DNA from 2 places in the Kerstersia sp. genome. Region 2 is predicted to be linked to the other one. Evidence: riboswitches for the same ligand, from Rfam matches in the RefSeq annotation. Region 2 holds a riboswitch; the other holds the start of a gene.
What was found. Region 2 has a riboswitch for thiamine pyrophosphate ahead of ACTJGZ_RS08475 (sodium:solute symporter family protein). Riboswitches for the same ligand answer to the same signal wherever they lie in the genome.
Positions count from the first base shown of each region.

Region 1: it holds a riboswitch for thiamine pyrophosphate, as region 2 does, so the genes downstream of both, ACTJGZ_RS05260 (3-oxoacyl-ACP reductase) here and ACTJGZ_RS08475 (sodium:solute symporter family protein) in region 2, are expected to answer to the same signal.

Region 1 is NZ_JBQEKA010000013.1:1,282-9,747, forward strand. It holds gene ACTJGZ_RS05255 (LLM class flavin-dependent oxidoreductase) at 73-1,359, opposite strand; gene ACTJGZ_RS05260 (3-oxoacyl-ACP reductase) at 1,374-2,159, opposite strand; TPP riboswitch at 2,212-2,312, opposite strand; gene nfsB (oxygen-insensitive NAD(P)H nitroreductase) at 2,443-3,150, shown strand; gene yidC (membrane protein insertase YidC) at 3,295-4,983, opposite strand; partial or broken gene yidD (membrane protein insertion efficiency factor YidD) at 5,160-5,408, opposite strand; gene rnpA (ribonuclease P protein component) at 5,390-5,758, opposite strand; gene rpmH (50S ribosomal protein L34) at 5,868-6,002, opposite strand; gene dnaA (chromosomal replication initiator protein DnaA) at 6,561-7,970, shown strand; gene dnaN (DNA polymerase III subunit beta) at 7,973-8,466, shown strand, end outside.
Region 2 is NZ_JBQEKA010000029.1:18,817-27,282, forward strand. It holds gene ACTJGZ_RS08470 (hypothetical protein) at 1-1,265, shown strand, start outside; gene ACTJGZ_RS08475 (sodium:solute symporter family protein) at 1,319-2,761, opposite strand; TPP riboswitch at 2,898-3,006, opposite strand; gene ACTJGZ_RS08480 (TRAP transporter small permease) at 3,259-3,792, shown strand; gene ACTJGZ_RS08485 (TRAP transporter large permease subunit) at 3,789-5,069, shown strand; gene ACTJGZ_RS08490 (TRAP transporter substrate-binding protein) at 5,164-6,177, shown strand; gene ACTJGZ_RS08495 (Gfo/Idh/MocA family protein) at 6,239-7,285, shown strand; gene ACTJGZ_RS08500 (surface lipoprotein assembly modifier) at 7,428-8,466, opposite strand, start outside.

The DNA of each region.
Region 1 (8,466 bases), on a different contig from region 2:
GCGCTTTGGCAGTGCTTCATGGCCGTACGTTGGCAGCACTGTCTGGCCAGGCTGAGCCAGGCTGGCGCGCATTCAGCAGGCCGGTTTGGCCAGGCCCAGGTGGTCGCGCAAGGTTTTGCCTTCGTATTCCTTGCGGAACAGGCCGCGCTTTTGCAGGACAGGCACAACCTGCTCGATGAAGTCTTCGATGCTGGCCGGCAGCGCGGGAGGCATCAGGTTGAAGCCGTCGGCACCTTCATTGCGGAACCAGTGCTCCATTTCATCGGCAATGCTTTCCGGAGTGCCTATCATGGTGCAGTGGCCGCCGCCTGCCGCCAGCCGGCCCAGCAGCTGGCGCAGGGTGGGCTGTTCTTTTTCGATGATGCGCAGAATGGTGCCGTAGCGCCCTTTGGGGCCGGGGAAGGTTTCCAGCGGCGGCAAAGGCGGCACCGGGGCGTCCAGCTCCCAGTTCATGCAGTCCTGGTAAATGAAGGTTTCCAGCTGGCGCAGCGAGGCTTCGCTGGGCAGCAGTTCATCCAGTTCGCGCTGCTTGGCGCGGGCTTCTGCTTCGGTGGAGCCGACATAGGTCACCAGGCCAGGCATGATGGGCACATTTTCCGTGCGCCCGGCTTCGCGCACGCGGCGCTTGATGTCCCGATAGTAGGATTGGGCGGCAGGCAGGTCATAGGCGACAGCGTAAATGGCTTCGGCGCGGCGCGCCGCCAGATCCCGCCCCTGGTCGGAGGCGCCAGCCTGGAACAGGACCGGATGGCGCTGCGGCATGGGCGGCACCGTCAGCGGGCCATCAACCAGGAAATGTTTGCCATGATGCTTGACCGGGCGCACTTTGGCCGCGTCGGCGAAGTCCCCTGCCCGGTCGAATTTGAGGGCATCGGCGTCCCAGGAATTCCAGAGAGCCAGCACGGCATCGACAAATTCTTCCGCGCGCTCGTAACGCCATTCGTGCGGCGGCATGGCTTCGTAGCCGTGGTTGCGGGCTTCGGTGTCGAACATTGACGTCACCACGTTCCAGCCGATGCGGCCGCCGGAGATATGATCCAGCGAGGCCACCATGCGGGCAGCATGGAACGGGGTGAAGAAGGTGCTGGAAACGGTGCTGATGAGGCCCACGCGCTCGGTGGCGCGGCTCATGGCAGACAGCATGGTCAGGGGTTCGAGGAACCAGTAAGGGCCGTCCGCGACATTGCCGGCGGCCTGGCCATCGGCGAAGAAGACGGCGTCCAGCTTGCCGCGTTCGGCCAGCCGCGCCAGTTCTTCGTAATAGCGGATATCTCCCATGCGCTCGACCGATGAGGCCGGGTGGCGCCAGGCGGCGCGGTGGTGGCCGCAGCCGAGAATGAACAGATTCAGGTGCATCATGATTTGTACTGGCCTCAGTTTTTCACCAGGCCGCCATCAACCACCAGGTTTTGCCCGGTGATGGCGCGTGCCCAGGGCGATGCGAAGAACAGCACGGCGTCCGCCAGTTCCGCAGGCTCAGTCACGCTGCGCAGGGGGGTGTTCGCGGCGATCAGGTCGAACACGGCTTCAGGGGTGGCAGAGGATGCGTCGGTGGTGCGCAGCAGGCCGCCAGACACCATATTGACGGTGATGCCGTCCGGGCCGAGGTCTTGCGACAGCGTGCGGGTGAAAGCCAGCAGCGCCGCCTTGGCGGCGGTGTAGTCGTGATAGGGCACGACCGGATTCTGCACGAGGTTGGTGCCGATATTGACGATACGGCCATAGCGGGCGGCGCGCATGCCGGGCAAGGCCGCCTGCATGGTGTTGAGCGCGCCGCGCAGCGCGCCTTCCGCCTGTTGCTGCAATTGTTCCCAGGTCAGCTGGTCGGCATGGGGCCGGGCATCGCCGTTGAAGCTGAAGCTGGGCAAGGCATTATTGACGACGGTGGTAATGCTGCCGCCAAAATGGGCCTGGGCGCTTTCGAACAGCTGGCGCACAGCGGCAGCGTCGCGGACGTCGGCTTGCAGCGCCAGCGCTTGTTGCGGGGCGCTGGCAGCCAAGGCCTGCGCCGCGTCGCGGCTATTGTGGTAGTTGATGACCACTTTGGCGCCAGCGGCCAGGAAGGCCCGGCTGATGGCAGCCCCCAGCCCGCGCGCGCCGCCGGTGACGAGGACGATCTGCTGGTCAAGATTGGGAGTCGTATTGCTGTGGTGGGGCATGGCCCTCTCCCCCGGAAAGGGCGAAGAGGACGACGGCGTGGGGCCACTTGGGCCGGATGCGCCTGGACATCCCTTCGCCAGTGTGAACTGGATCAGGTTCTACGGGTGTCATCTCAGCCCCTGGTTTGGCCAGGGACACCCCGTGTCGCATAGTCCGTCAACATAGCATGGAACACCGGCACCGCGAAATTGCTCATGGGGCTGCCGTATCGGCTGATTGGCATCGGCAGGTGCCTATAATCAATTTCTTCCAGCCTCTTTTGTTTCTTCCAGGAGTTTCATGATGTCTGCCCCTACTGCGACTGATGCCAAGCAGGTGCCCTTGTCCGCAGCGTCCCGGACGCTGGTTGATGCGGTGCGTACCCGTTATGCCACCAAAGCCTATGATGCCAACCGGCGGCTGGCGCCAGAACAGCTGGATGCCTTGCTGACCTTGCTGCGTTCCAGCCCTTCTTCCGTGAACTCCCAGCCCTGGCATTTCCTGGTGGCAGCCAGCGACGAAGCGCGGGATCGCATCGCTGCGCGGCTGGAAGGCAATTTTGCGTATAACGCCAGCAAGGTGCGTGATGCTTCCCATGTGGTGGTGCTCTGCGCCCGCCAGCGCATGGATGACCAGCATCTGGCCGATGTTCTGGCGCAGGAGCAGAAGGATGGCCGCTTTGCGAGTGACGAGGCGCGCGAGAATCAGCGCAAATCCCGTCAGTCCTATGTCAACCTGCACCGCTACGAGCAGAAAGACGAGCAGCACTGGATGGAAAAGCAGGTGTACCTGGCGGCCGGCACTTTGCTGCTGGGGGCAGCGGCGCTGGGTGTGGATGCCACGCCTATCGAGGGTTTCGATTTCCGTACCATCGACGAGGAATTCGGGCTGCGCGCCCAGGGCTACAGCAGCGTCGTGATGGTGGCGCTGGGGTATCACAGCGATACGGATTTCAACGCCCAGCTGCCCAAGTCGCGCTTGCCGCAAGAGCAAGTGATCACGGTGCTCTGACCGTATTGCGCCGCCCTGGGCCGGGCGGGCGCTGTCAGCCTGAGCTGCGCGGACGGCGCGGAAAATAAAAAAGGGCTGGAGATATCTCCAGCCCTTTTTTTGCGGGGCCGGTCTTCAGGACCGGCCCTTGCCTGCGCATCGGGATCAGCTATTGGCCGCCTTGGAGTTGGCCTTGTTGATCTTGCGGGTGATGACCCATTGCTGGGTAATGGACAGGGCGTTGTTGACGCACCAGTACAGCACCAGACCGGCAGGGAAGAAGAACATCATCCCGCCGAACACCAGCGGCATAATCATCATGACCTTGGCCTGGATGGGATCCGGCGGCGTGGGGTTCAGTTTGATCTGCACGAACATGGTCAGCATCATGACGGCGGGCAGGATGAAGAAGGGATCCGGCGCAGCCAGGTTGTGAACCCACAGAATCCACGGCGCGTCACGCATTTCCACGCTGGCCAGCAACACCCAGTAGAGCGCGATGAACACGGGAATCTGCACGATCATGGGCAGGCAGCCGCCCAGCGGATTGATCTTCTCGGTGCGGTACAGCTCCATCATGGCGGCATTCAGCTTGGCACGGTCATCGCCGTACTTCTGCTTCAGCGCCTGCAGGCGCGGCGCGACATTCTTCATGCGCGCCATGGAACGGTAGCTGGCCGAAGCCAAGGGGAAGAACAGCAGCTTGATCAGCACCGTCAGGGCGACGATGGACCAGCCCCAGTTGTGCAGCAGGCTGTGCAGCCAGGTCAGCAGCACGAACAGCGGTTTGGCGATGATGGTCAGCCAGCCGTAGTCCACCACCAGGTCCAGGCCCGGCGCGACTTCAGACAGCGCCTTCTGGTCCTGCGGGCCAACCCACAGTTGCGCGTCCATGCCGGCGGAAGCACCGGGAGCGATGGCGCCCAGCGATTCGATGGTGCGTGCGGTATAGAGATTGGGCTGAATTTGCACCAGTTCGTTTTTGCGCAGCGTGCCTTCCGGCGGCACCCAGGCGGTGACGAAGTAGTGCTGAACCATGCCGATCCAGCCGTTATTGGTCTCGCGCTCGTACTTGGCCTTGTTCTTCTCGATATCGGAGAAGCTCACCTTCTGGAATTTCTCGGCGTCGGAATAGACAGCCGGGCCGGTGAAGGTGCTGTAGAAGCTGGACGTGTTGGGCGGATTGTTGCCGTCACGGGTGATCTGCAGGTACAGCGAAGGAGTAATCGCCTGTTCGGAGCGGTTGATCACTTCATGGCGCACGTGGATATCGTAGCGGCCCTGTTGCAGCGTATAGGTCTTGCGCAGCACGGCGCCGCCGGATTCGGCTTCGAACACCACGACCTGAGAACCATCGGCAGCCTGGGTGTGGCTGACCAGCGCGAAGGGCGTCAGGTGATTGGGGAACGCAACACCGTTGACGCTGCCGACGGCACCCGTTTGCACCACGTAGTAATTGCTCTGGACGTTATCCAGCAGCATTTCCGGGCGGGTCTCGTCTTCGGAGTCCTGGAATTTCAGCAAGGCGCCGCGCACGATTTGCGCGCCGTTCAGGTCGAAGTCCAGGCGCAGCACGCCGTTGTCGATGGTGACGGGCTTGCTGTCGGCCGTTGCGGCGGCCGCAGGCGCAGCGCCAGGCAGGCTGGCAGCAGCAGGCGGCGTGGGCGCGGCACTGACAGGGACGCTGGCGTCAGCGGGCGTGGCCGGCGCGGAGGCGTCCGGGGCTGTCGCTGCGGCTTCGGTGCTCGACGGAGCGAACAGCGAAGACTTGCCGTTATGAACCTGCCAGTTATTCCATAACAGCAGCAGCGAGAACAGGAAAATCATCCACAGGATGGTACGTCGGATATCCATTGGCGCATGCAGAAAGGGTGGGTGCGTATCGCAGCAAAGCGTGCCAGTTTAACGTAGCTTGATGCCGGGGCAGGCTTTTATGGCGGACTTTGTGCGGAAGAGGCCGGCTGAGTGCGTGCCGGGGCGGTATCCGGCACTGTGCCGGACGAGGTGGCATGGGTTTCCTGGGACGGGCCGTGCGCCTCGCAGGCACAGCAGGCATGCCTTGAGTGCGGCGGCACCGGATCCAGGCCGCCATGCGACCAGGGGTTGCAACGGCCTATGCGGCGCGCGGCCAGCCACAGGCCTTTACAGGCGCCGTGGGTTTCTATGGCCTCGATGGCATAGGCGGAACAGCTCGGGGTGAAGCGGCATTGGCGGCCGATCCAGGGGCTCAGGAAGAAACGGTAGAACCTGATCGGAGCAATCAGGAGTTTCTTGAGCATGGAATGGCTCGCTGGAAATGCGCTTCGGCTTCGGCGCGTATCTGGCGTTTCAGCTCGCTCAGCGACACCAGGGGCGCTTTGCTGTGCAGCCGGACGACGAAATCACGCGGCGGCAGACGATGACGCAAATGGCGGAAGACATCGCGCACTACCCGCTTGATGGTATTGCGCGTGACCGCCCTGGCAGCATGGCGCTTGGGTATGACCAGCCCTAGCCGGGCAAGCCCGGCAGATGCATCAACCGATGTCAGGACGAGCAAAGCCCCCCGTGCCACCCGCCTGCCCTTGAGCGCCGGAGCGAACTCATCGGGACTATGCAGTCTGGCTGAGGGGGGAAAGCTAGCGGAAATTTCCGCTGCGGACTGAGCTGGCGCGGGCGCTGTCGCCCGGACTGGCGCGGCCTGGGCCGCTGCGCAGTCAACACCGCGAGGTGCGCCGGCCATGCCGGCGTGCGGCACCTTAGACGGCGAGGCGCTTGCGGCCGCGGGCACGGCGTGCATTGATGATAGCGCGGCCAGCACGCGTCTTCATGCGGACACGGAAACCGTGGGTGCGCTTGCGGCGGGTAACGGAAGGCTGGAAGGTGCGTTTCATGGTCGGAACCTAAAAAGAGCAGCGGCCGGATTGAAGGCAAACACCCATGGAAACCGGCAGTCTGGAAAATGGAATTCGGAAAAGCCCACTATTTCAGCAAAGAATGCGTTGGGAGTCAATGGGTTGGTGGCTTTTAGGCTGGGGGCTGTTGTTCGAGTGATGCGTTGCCCTGCCGCAGATGCCTGTTGCGGCAGGGGATTTGCCTTGAGTCCCGGGCGGGTGGACGGGCTGCGGCGGGCCAGGTGGACAGGCCGTCAGGACGCAGTTGCTCATTTATTGAGCCTTGGCGCATTTTTTCGCTGCGGCGGCGTTGGCTGGCCATGACGCCGGGCTGACTTTTTCACATCGGCGCGGCCTCGGATTGGAAAAATCAATGACAGGTCGATGATTTACGAGAGGGGCCGGAATCTTGCGCCCAAGGCTGGCATGGCGCTGGATTGCACGGTAAAAAACACTGGCGGCAAACCTTATCCAAAGGAAAACCACTGCCCTATACACATCATCCTGTGGATAACTTCGCCGTGACGCGCTAGAATCGAGGTTTGGATCGCAAATGAAATGAACGAATTCTGGCAGACCTGTGTCCAGCGCTTGGAGCAGGACCTCCCCCCTCAGCAGATCAGTGCATGGATACGCCCTCTTGCGCCTATCGCGTTCGAGGAGGAGACATCCTTGCTGCGTATTGCCGCGCCTAACCGCTTCAAACTGGACTGGGTCCGCAAGAACTTTTCTACACAGATCGAAAGCCTGGCCAGTGATTGGTTTCAGCGCCCTGTGCAGGTTCAGTTCGAACTGGCGACCCATACCGCCCGTGCCCCTCTGGCCGCGCGGCCATCGGTCGCCGCGCCTGCTCCGGCAGGCATGGCCCATGCTGCCGCGCCGCAAGCCGCGCAAGCACCGGTGGCGCCGCCGCCTGTTGTGGAAACGGTGGATCCGGCCTACGAGCGCTCGCGCCTCAATACCGAGCTGACCTTCGACAACTTCGTGACGGGTAAGGCCAACCAGCTGGCGCGCGCCGCTGCCTTGCAAGTCGCGGAAAACCCCGGCGTGTCCTATAACCCGCTGTTCCTTTATGGCGGGGTAGGCCTGGGCAAGACCCACTTGATCCACGCCATCGGCAATGCCATGGTGCAGGCCGGGACGGGCGTGCGGGTGCGCTATGTGCATGCGGACCAATACGTGTCCGACGTCGTGAAGGCCTACCAGCGCAAGGCGTTTGATGAATTCAAGCGTTACTACCATTCGCTGGATCTGCTGCTGATCGACGATATTCAGTTCTTTTCGGGCAAGAACCGCACGCAGGAAGAGTTCTTCTATGCCTTCGAGGCAATGGTGGCCAAGCGCAAGCAGATCATCATTACCAGCGATACCTACCCGAAGGAACTGTCCGGTATTGAAGACCGCCTGATCTCGCGCTTCGATTCCGGCCTGACGGTCGCCATCGAGCCGCCGGAATTGGAAATGCGCGTCGCGATCCTGTTGCGCAAGGCCGATACGGAAGGCATGCGCATGCCCGAAGAAGTCGCGTTTTTCATTGCCAAGCATTTGCGCAGCAACGTGCGCGAATTGGAAGGGGCGCTGCGCAAGGTGCTGGCCTATGCCCGTTTCCATGGTCGTGAAGTGCTGACGGTGGAAATCTGCAAAGATGCGCTGAAAGATCTGCTGTCGGTGTCCAACGGGCAGATCACGGTGGAAAATATCCAGAAAACCGTAGCGGATTATTACAAGATTAAAGTGGCGGACATGTATTCCAAACGCCGTCCTGCCAATATTGCGATGCCGCGCCAGGTGGCGATGTACCTGGCCAAGGAGCTGACCCAGAAGAGCCTGCCGGAGATCGGTGATCTGTTTGGCGGCCGGGATCACACCACTGTCTTGCATGCAGTGCGTAAAATCTCGGAAGCCCGCACAAAACAGGCAGAACTCAATCACACCCTGCACGTATTGGAACAAACTCTGAAAGGATGATCATGCAACTGGTCCAGACATCGCGAGACACCCTGCTCAAGCCGCTGTCCGTGGTGGCCGGCATCGTAGAACGCCGCCACACTTTGCCCATTCTTGCGAACATCCTGCTGCGTAAGGAAGGCGAGCGCGTCTCCTTCATCGCCACGGATCTCGAAGTGCAGATTACCACCCATGCCGATTTCGGCGTTGGGCCGGAAACCGCCGCAACCACGGTGGCTGCCCGCAAGCTGGTCGATATTTTGCGCGCTTTGCCTGGCAGCGACGAAGTCCGCTTTACCCAGAAAGACAATAAATTGACGGTTCAGGCCGCCAAGAGCCGCTTTGCGTTGCAAACCCTGGCAGCTACCGAATACCCCACGCTGGCCCAGCCGGAAAAGTGGGATGTTTCCCTGAGCCTGCCGCAGAAGACTCTGCGCCACCTGTTCAATATGGTGCATTTCGCCATGGCGCAGCAGGATATCCGCTACTACCTGAACGGCATGCTGCTGGTCTTTGA
Region 2 (8,466 bases):
TTTTTCTCCACTGGCTGTTGGGTGTCATTGCCGCAGGGATGGGGTATCCGGTCGGTGCCGTCGTATTTCCGGAAGCCATAGATTACGTCCTGCAGATGCGCAGCGTGGTGGAGCATCAGAGCAATCCTGCGCGTTTGCCCGATTCAGCAACGGATAAGCATTCATCACCAGTGCTCGTGAATGGTGTGGGGCTGGCGGCGCGTATTCCATTGTTATCGGACGCGACGCGGTTGGAGTTGGCTGGCAGCCTGGCCGATGCGCGTTATCTGAATACCTCGGAATTGAATCATCAGCCTGCGTTGTTTGACGGCACCTTGCATTGGCGAGCGGGGCAGCTATTTGCCGGCAAGGTGAATTATCACTACGAGAAAGGGCTGAATCCGAGCCTGGATAGTACCTGGCCGGAACGCGACCTGATGGCGGACGGCACCTGGAATGCAGAAGCCGGCTTGCGGGTGACGGACGCATTGACGTTGCCGGTACTGGGTGTCTTCCGGCGCCAGGTCAGGTATGACAATGAAGTCAATCGCGAACTGTATAACCGCACGACGGAGGGCTGGCAGGCCGCCGCACGTTATGCCGGAATGGGCTTGAGCCAGATACAGGCCGGCGTGCGCCATTCACGCACGGATTTCCCGCTGCGGAATCTGGCGATGACGGAACGTATAGATAATCGTTATACCGATCGCGAGCTATTTTTGGATGCCGTCTGGGCTATGAGTGTCAAAACGACGCTCGGGGCGAATCTGGGATATGTCCAGCGCCGTTATGACACCCTGCATGATCGGGATCTGAACTTTCACACATTCGCCTTGCAGGCATTGTGGGACTACTCTCCGAAAACACGGGTCGAAATGCGGGTCTGGCGCCAGCCATTTGCCTATGATGATGACCCGGATTTGTTGTATGCGATTCAAACTGGCGCGCGGGCCAGCGTTGTTTGGCGCCCGACAGTCAAAACGGCCTTGAGCCTCAATCTTGAACGAATGCGGCAACAAGACTATGCCGGGGTCGGCGGGGAGGACCGGACACGTCACATCTTGCGTTACGGGCCCCAGTTAAGCTGGCAGCCTGTTGAAAATATGCGCTGGGTGCTCGCTTATTACCGTTCGCGTGAAACCGGATCCGCTGCCTATAACAGCTATGAGCAAAACTATGTCCGGCTGGGCGTGGAGTGGATGTTCGACAATGGCGATCTGGGCCTGACACGCTTATTGCAGCCCAAGGCCTGCAACTACCGTTTTGTCGCGCTCAATATGTGTTGAGCCTGGCCGGGCACCGGCGCAAGAAAGGCAGGAACGCCAGTGCCCCGCCAAACTTACTGATCCAGTCGCTGCACTGCCAAATGCAGCTCTTCCAGCTTGAATGCCGGTTTTTTCGGCAGGATGAATTGCAAGACCCAGACCACGGCGACCGGCACCAGCGCGGCCAGCAGGAAGGATTCCAGCAGGGTGTCCATATTGCCTGTCGGTGACGGGAAGTAGGTCAGGCCGGCGGCCAGGCCGGCCAGCGTGCCCAGGGTGGCGGTGCGGCCGTCGTGGCGGCGGTTGTAGAGGCCGTAGAACACCGGGAAGGCGGCAGCGGCGCAGAGCAGGTCTGCCAGCAGGAACAGGTACAGCACGCTGTAGCCCTGGGCCGAAACAATCATGACAGGAATGGCCAGCAGCATGATGAGCCAGCGCGCCAGGCGCAGCAAGGTGGTGGTGCTGGTGTGCGGCGCCAGGCGTTTGACGTCCACGGCGATGATGCTGGATACCGCGCTGATGACGGTATCCGCGCTGCTCATGACTAGCGCCAGCCCCAGCGGGATGAGGGCAATGGCGAACCATAGCGGCACATCCGGCATGATGATGCTGAAGAGCGCAATCGAGCTGTCGCCTTGGGGGTTGTAGGCGACAAAGGCCAGGCCGAACAGGCCCATGACGAAGATGAACGGCACTACCAGCACGCCGCCAAGCAAAAAGCCGCGCCGCATGGCAGGAATGTCTTTGGCGGAATAAACGCGCTGCCAGTTGCCCTGGTGAAAGATGCCGGTCAGCAGGATGGCAACGAAGAAGGTCAGGCCCGCTTTGAGGCCGGTGGCGTTGGTCAGGTCCAGCAGTTGCGGCGCCTGCTGGCGCAGGATGTCAGCCGTGGCGCTGATGCCGCCCGTGGCTTTCCAGCCCAGCCACAGCATGACCAGCAGCAGCGGCACGATGATGACGATCTGCACCTTGTCGGTGAAGATGGAGGCGCGCAGGCCGCCGTAGGCCGTGTAGAGCAGCGTGAAGCCCATCACGATGGCGGCGGTGACCCACAGCGGAATGGGGGCCAGCAGCGTGACCAGCTTGGCGATGGCAGTGATTTCCGCTGTCAGCGAGATGAACATGTAGAACAGCATGATCAGCAGCGTCAGCACGTACATGGGGCGCCCATAGCGCACGATCAGAAATTCCGTGAGGGTATGGCCGCGCGGGCTGAGTTCGCGCATGCGCTGGCCCAGCGGAATCATGATGAGCCTGGGTGACATCGAGCCCAGGGCGTAGCCGATCACGGCGGCTAGTCCGCCCCAGGTGGCGGCCTGCGGGGGCGAGAACAGAATCCAGGCGCCCAGCGAGGACGCCATCAGCGTCAGGATGGTCGCAAATGAGCCTTGGCTGTTGCGGGCAACGATGAAGTCTTCGAGGTTATCGCGCTGGCGGCGGGCATAAAACACGCCAGCCAGGGCATAAAGCGCCGAAAAACCCAGCAACCAGGCCAGGGTGGCGTTTTCAGTGAGCATGACAGCGCATCTCCTGCGGCGATCTTTCTGGATGGCCGCAAAGTCTGGCTGCGCGCATGAGAGGGAAACAGGCGTGTGCCGGCAAGGCACAGCGACCAGGCGCGCAACCATGGGTTGAAGAAGCGGACAGGCGCGCGCGTGGGCAGACTCCCTTCCCTTCGCCGGCATGATCCGGATCAGGTTCTAAGGGTCACCGCGATACAGCGGAATCTCAGCCCATTGAGTGGGCCCCCCCAGGAACGCTGGCAAGCGTAGAGGGCTGGGGAAGATTTGTCAATGAATGATAGGCATTTTTATGTCGGGTTCCTAGGCCGGATGCCAGGCGCGGGAATTAAGTGCCTGATTCGGAGGAATTATCAACAATTCGTGTTTTTTGAATCCATGCAAAGGGGGCTGATGTGGTTTGCCTGCAAATCTACACTTAGCCTGCCCTTGTCCCGTCCGGCTGGTCTGCATAGGAACCGAGGCAGGCAAGGCATGAGAATGGAGACAAAAAAATGATGCAATGGGTGGAGCGGCTTTGCCGTTTGATAGACATGCTCATCGGAATTGCCTTGGCGGTGATGGTGGTTCTGGTGTTCAGCAATGTGGTGTTGCGGTACGCATTTAATTCAGGCATCGCTATTTCGGAAGAAATGTCGCGCTGGCTGTTTATCTGGATTACGTTCATGGGGGCGGCGGTCGCGGTGCAGCAGCGCACGCATATGGGCACGGACTTGTTCGTGCGCCTGTTGCCGCGCCGTCTGCGCTGCTGTTGCCTGGGGCTGGGGCAGTTGTTGATGATGTATGTCTGCAGCCTTTTGCTGCAAGGCAGCTGGGAACAGATGATCATCAATTGGGATACCAGCAGCGCGGCCATGGAAATTTCCACGGCCTGGTTCTATGGCGCTGGCGCCCTGTTCGCCCTGTTGGCGGGCTTGACGCTGCTGCTGCAGTTCTTGCGTCTGGTAACGGGCAAGGCAACACAAGAAGAACTGGGGTTTGCGGCCGAGCAAGCGGATGAACGCCTGGTGAAGGAGGCCCGCTCATGACCATTCTGGTCTTTGTCGGTGCCCTGATTGGCGCCATGGCGCTGGGCATTCCCATCGCGTTTTCGCTGCTGCTGAGTGGCGTGGCCCTGATGTGGCATCTGGACTTGTTCGATGCGCAGATCCTGGCCCAGAACCTGGTCAATGGCGCGGATAGCTTTCCGTTGCTGGCCGTGCCGTTCTTCATGCTGGCCGGGGAAATCATGAATGCCGGCGGTCTGTCGCGGCGTATTGTGACGCTGGCCATGGCGCTGGTCGGGCATATTCGCGGCGGCCTGGGCTATGTGACCATCATGGCGGGCTGCATCATGGGCGCATTGTCGGGTTCCGCCGTGGCGGACGCGGCTGCCCTGACAGCCTTGATGCTGCCGATGATGGTCGCCGCTGGGCACGATAAAGCGCGTTCGGCTGGCCTGATTGCTTCCGCCGGCATTATTGCCCCTGTCTTGCCGCCTTCCATCGCCCTCGTCATTTTCGGTGTGGCCGGCAATGTGTCCATTGCCCGGCTGTTCATGGCGGGCATTGTGCCCGGGCTGTTGCTGGGCATTACCTTGTGGCTGGCGTGGTGGTGGCTGGTCCGCCGTGAAACTGTGGAAATCGGGGCGCGCCGCTCGCGTGCAGAGGTCCGCGAAGCACTGCGCGAATCCGCCTGGGCGCTGGGCCTGCCGGTATTGGTTGTGGTGGGCTTGCGCTTTGGCGTCTTTACGCCCACGGAGGCCGCCGTGGCGGCGGCAGTCTATGCCCTGCTGGTTTCCATGCTGGTGTACCGCGAACTGTCCTGGCGCGCGCTTTGCCATGTGTTTGTCGGGGCGGCCCGCACCAGTTCCATCATTATGTTCCTGGTGGCGGCTGCCATGGTGTCCGCCTGGCTAATCACGATTGCCCAGTTGCCGGCGCAAATCGTCACGCTGCTGCAGCCAGTGCTGGATCACCCCAAACTGCTGATGCTGGCCATCATGCTGCTGGTACTGGTGATAGGCACGGCGCTGGATCAGACGCCCTGCATTCTGTTGCTGACGCCTGTGCTGATGCCGGTCATCAAAGCCGCGGGGATTGATCCGGTGTATTTCGGCGTGATGTTTGTGCTGAATACATCCATCAGCCTGATTACCCCGCCTGTGGGAACGGTGCTGAACACCGTGGCAGGGGTAGGCAAAGTCGGCATAGACAGTGTCATCCGCGGAATCGGGCCGTTCCTGCTTGCCATGATTGCGCTGCTGATGCTGCTGGTGGCTTTCCCAGGAATCATCACAGTACCCGGAGCCTGGCTGTACGGCTGAGTCCGGCAGGCTTTTACGACGCCGGCCACCCAAACCTGGGTGACCGGCAGCAGGCCCGCCCAGCCGGGCCAATAAAAAAAACGAGGAGAACTTCATGTTTGCAAAGCAATTCATCAAAGCCGCCCTGCTGGCCGCAGGACTGGCCGCATCCAGTGCGGCGCTGGCGCAGGATATACAGGCGCGTACGCTCAAGCTGGCGACGGCCAGCCCGGAGGGGCATGCCGGCGTCGTTGGCGCGCACCGGTTTGCGGATCTGGTGGCGGAGAAATCCGGCGGCAAGATGAAAGTGAATCTGTTTCCAGGCGGCGTCCTGGGGGGCGATGCGCAAACCATCTCTGCCACGCAAGGCGGTACTATCGACTTCGTTCTGGTCAATACCGGGATTTTTTCCAATCAGGTGAAGGAAGCTGGAATTTTTGATTTCCCGTTCCTGTTTGCCAGCGCGGAAGAAGCCGACAAGGTGGTGGACGGCCCGGTTGGGCAAGCCATCCACAAGAAGTTCGAAGACAAGGGCATGGTGGGCCTGGCTTACTGGGAACTGGGTTTCCGGAACATTACCAACAACCGGCGCCCGATTCAGACGGTTGAGGATATCGACGGCCTGAAACTGCGCGTGATTCCCAGCACCATCAACCTGGATTGGGTGCGCGCGGTGGGCGGCAACCCGACGCCGCTTGCCTGGCCCGAGGTATATGCAGCGCTGGAACAGCGTGCCATCGACGGCCAGGAAAATCCGGTCACCATCATTTCGGCCAACCGTCTGGATGAAGTGCAGAAACACATGGTAATGACACGGCACGTCTATAACCCGCAATCCCTGGTGATGAGCAAGCGCACCTGGGACAAACTGTCGGAGGCGGAACAGACGATTGTGAGTGACGCGGCCAAGGAAACGGCCGTGTTTCAGCGCCAGTACCAGCGTGAAAGCGAAGGGGCTGCGCTGGAGAAGTTGAAACAGGGCGGGATGCAGGTAACGGAGCTGTCGGATGAACAGCAACAGCACTTGCGTGAGCTGATGAAGCCGGTGATTGCCAAGCACGCCGCCATCGTTGGCCAGGAAACCGTTGATGCAGTACAGGCGGAGCTCGCCGGCCTGCGTGGCGAGTAAAGAAGATGCCCGGCCGGCAAGGCGCCGGCCGGGATATGGTTAGCAACAGGAGCAGTCAGTGATGAGCAAGACCCGCATAGCGGTGGCCGGCGCCGGATATATCGGCCAGGCGCATATGGACAGTATTCGTCGTAATGAAACCTGCGAATTGGCAGCGATTGTGGATCCGTCGCCTGCGGCGCAGGAAGTGGCGCGCCAGGCCGGCGTGCCCTGCTACCCTTCCCTGGCCGCCATGCTGGCGGTTGAGCGTCCTGATGGCGTCATCCTGGCCACCCCCAACCAGTTGCACCTGGCGCATGCCAATGAGTGCCTGGACGCGGGCCTGCCCATTTTGCTGGAAAAGCCGGTGACAGCCACGGTGGAAGAAGGCGAAGCCCTGATGCAGCGCGTGGAAGCCGAAGGCGCCAAGGTGCTGGTTGGCCACCACCGCACGCACAGCCCCATCATGGCGCAGGCGCGTGAAATCGTGCAATCCGGGCGCCTGGGGCGCCTGGTTTCCGTCATGGGCAGCGCGCAATTCTTCAAGCCGGACGAATATTACGCCAGCGCGCCCTGGCGCAAGGAACCGGGCGCGGGCCCGGTGCTGCTGAACATGATTCACGAAGTGCACAACCTGCGCATGCTGTGCGGCGAAATCATTGCCGTGCAGGCCTTCGCATCGAACGCGGTGCGCGGCTTCGCGGTGGAAGACACGGCAGCCATCAACCTGCGTTTTGCCAATGGCGTGCTGGGTGTGTTCATGCTGTCCGACACGGCCGCCAGCGCTAGCAGCTGGGAACAGACCAGCCAGGAAAACCCGGCCTACTCCACCTATGGCGACGAAGACTGCTACACCCTGGCGGGCACCATGGGTTCGTTGGCCGTCCCCACCATGCGCATGAAAACCTACGCGCGCGAGGCTGACCGTTCGTGGTGGAAGCCGTTTGAAGTTGGCGGCGAAGACGTGCGCCGTGGCGACCCCATCGACTTCCAGCTGGCCCACTTTGCTGCCGTGGTGCGCGGCGAAGCCGAACCGCTGGTCACGGTGCGCGACGGCGTGCAGAACCTGCGCGTGACCGAAGCGATAGTCCAGGCAGCGGCGACGGGGAAGGTGGTGAAGCTGGGTTGAACCACCTGCCTGGAAGCCTATTCTGCATGCTTACGGCCTGTTGATAAGTATGGGTATAAGTATGTTGAAAGGTTGTGGATGACAGGGTCTGTCTATGAGTTTTCTGCCGCACAGCGAGAGCATGCGGCAGAAAAATCCAGTCTTAGAATGTCTTCTTCAAGCCCAGTGTGATGCGGTTCTTTTCGTATGAATAGGCATGCGGAATGTTGCTGTGGTTGTTACGGTATTCATAGCTGAGTGAGGGCGTCAGCCCCTGCCAGGCCAGGCGCGGCACGGTGATATCCAGATAAATGCTGTTCTCGTGATCTTTCTGACGGCGGCCATTGAAGACAAAATTTCTCGCGTCGGCATGTTTACGTCTATGCCCATAGGCAACATTGATTGCTAGCTGCTCGCCGAACGCTTTATAGACACCGATGCGAGCGATATTTTCGTGATAAGCCAGGATTTTCGATTGCGCGTCACTGTCTCGCCATATCAGCATGCCATATAGTTGCATGCTTGGCTGCAGCAAATATGAACCAAACAGCGATGCGCTACGGTAATTCCCCTGCAGATAGTAGAAACGATCAGAAAAATGTCTATTCTTGTATTCTAAGCTCGCTTCTACTTGCGCTCGAGGTGTCAGCTGATGGCGGAAACTTGTCCTTAGACCGAATGCGTGATAAGCACGATGCCCGCCTTCGTTGTCATATTCAAAAGACGGTAAAAATTGAAATTGATTTCGTGCGGAACTAAATTGGTAGCCTAAGGTATTAATGGATACCAAGTTGTCATATGTGCTTTCCCGGTGATATTGATTTCCGTAATTGATGCTGCGGAACAGCAGGCCATGATTTCCGGAAAAAGACCATAGTTTATTAGCGCTGATTTCGAAGTTCAGACCAGAATCACTGATTTTTTCTCCCCGCCGATTTGTCAGGCATGCCCCGTTGTACACAAAAGCACAAGTATCTATGAAGGTAGATGCTTGATTCAGATTATCTTCATGGACCCAGGCAGCAGCGAGTGACCATTGCCATTGTTGGCGTTTATTGATGGCAGTCTGGTATTCATAGATATAACGCTGTATATCCTCGGGCAGGCCCTGATCTTGCAATAAGCCGAAAGATCTTTGTGCATCTTTGAGACGATTATCTGCATATTGCATACGCCCCAGGTCTAACAGGCCGCGGGTAAAC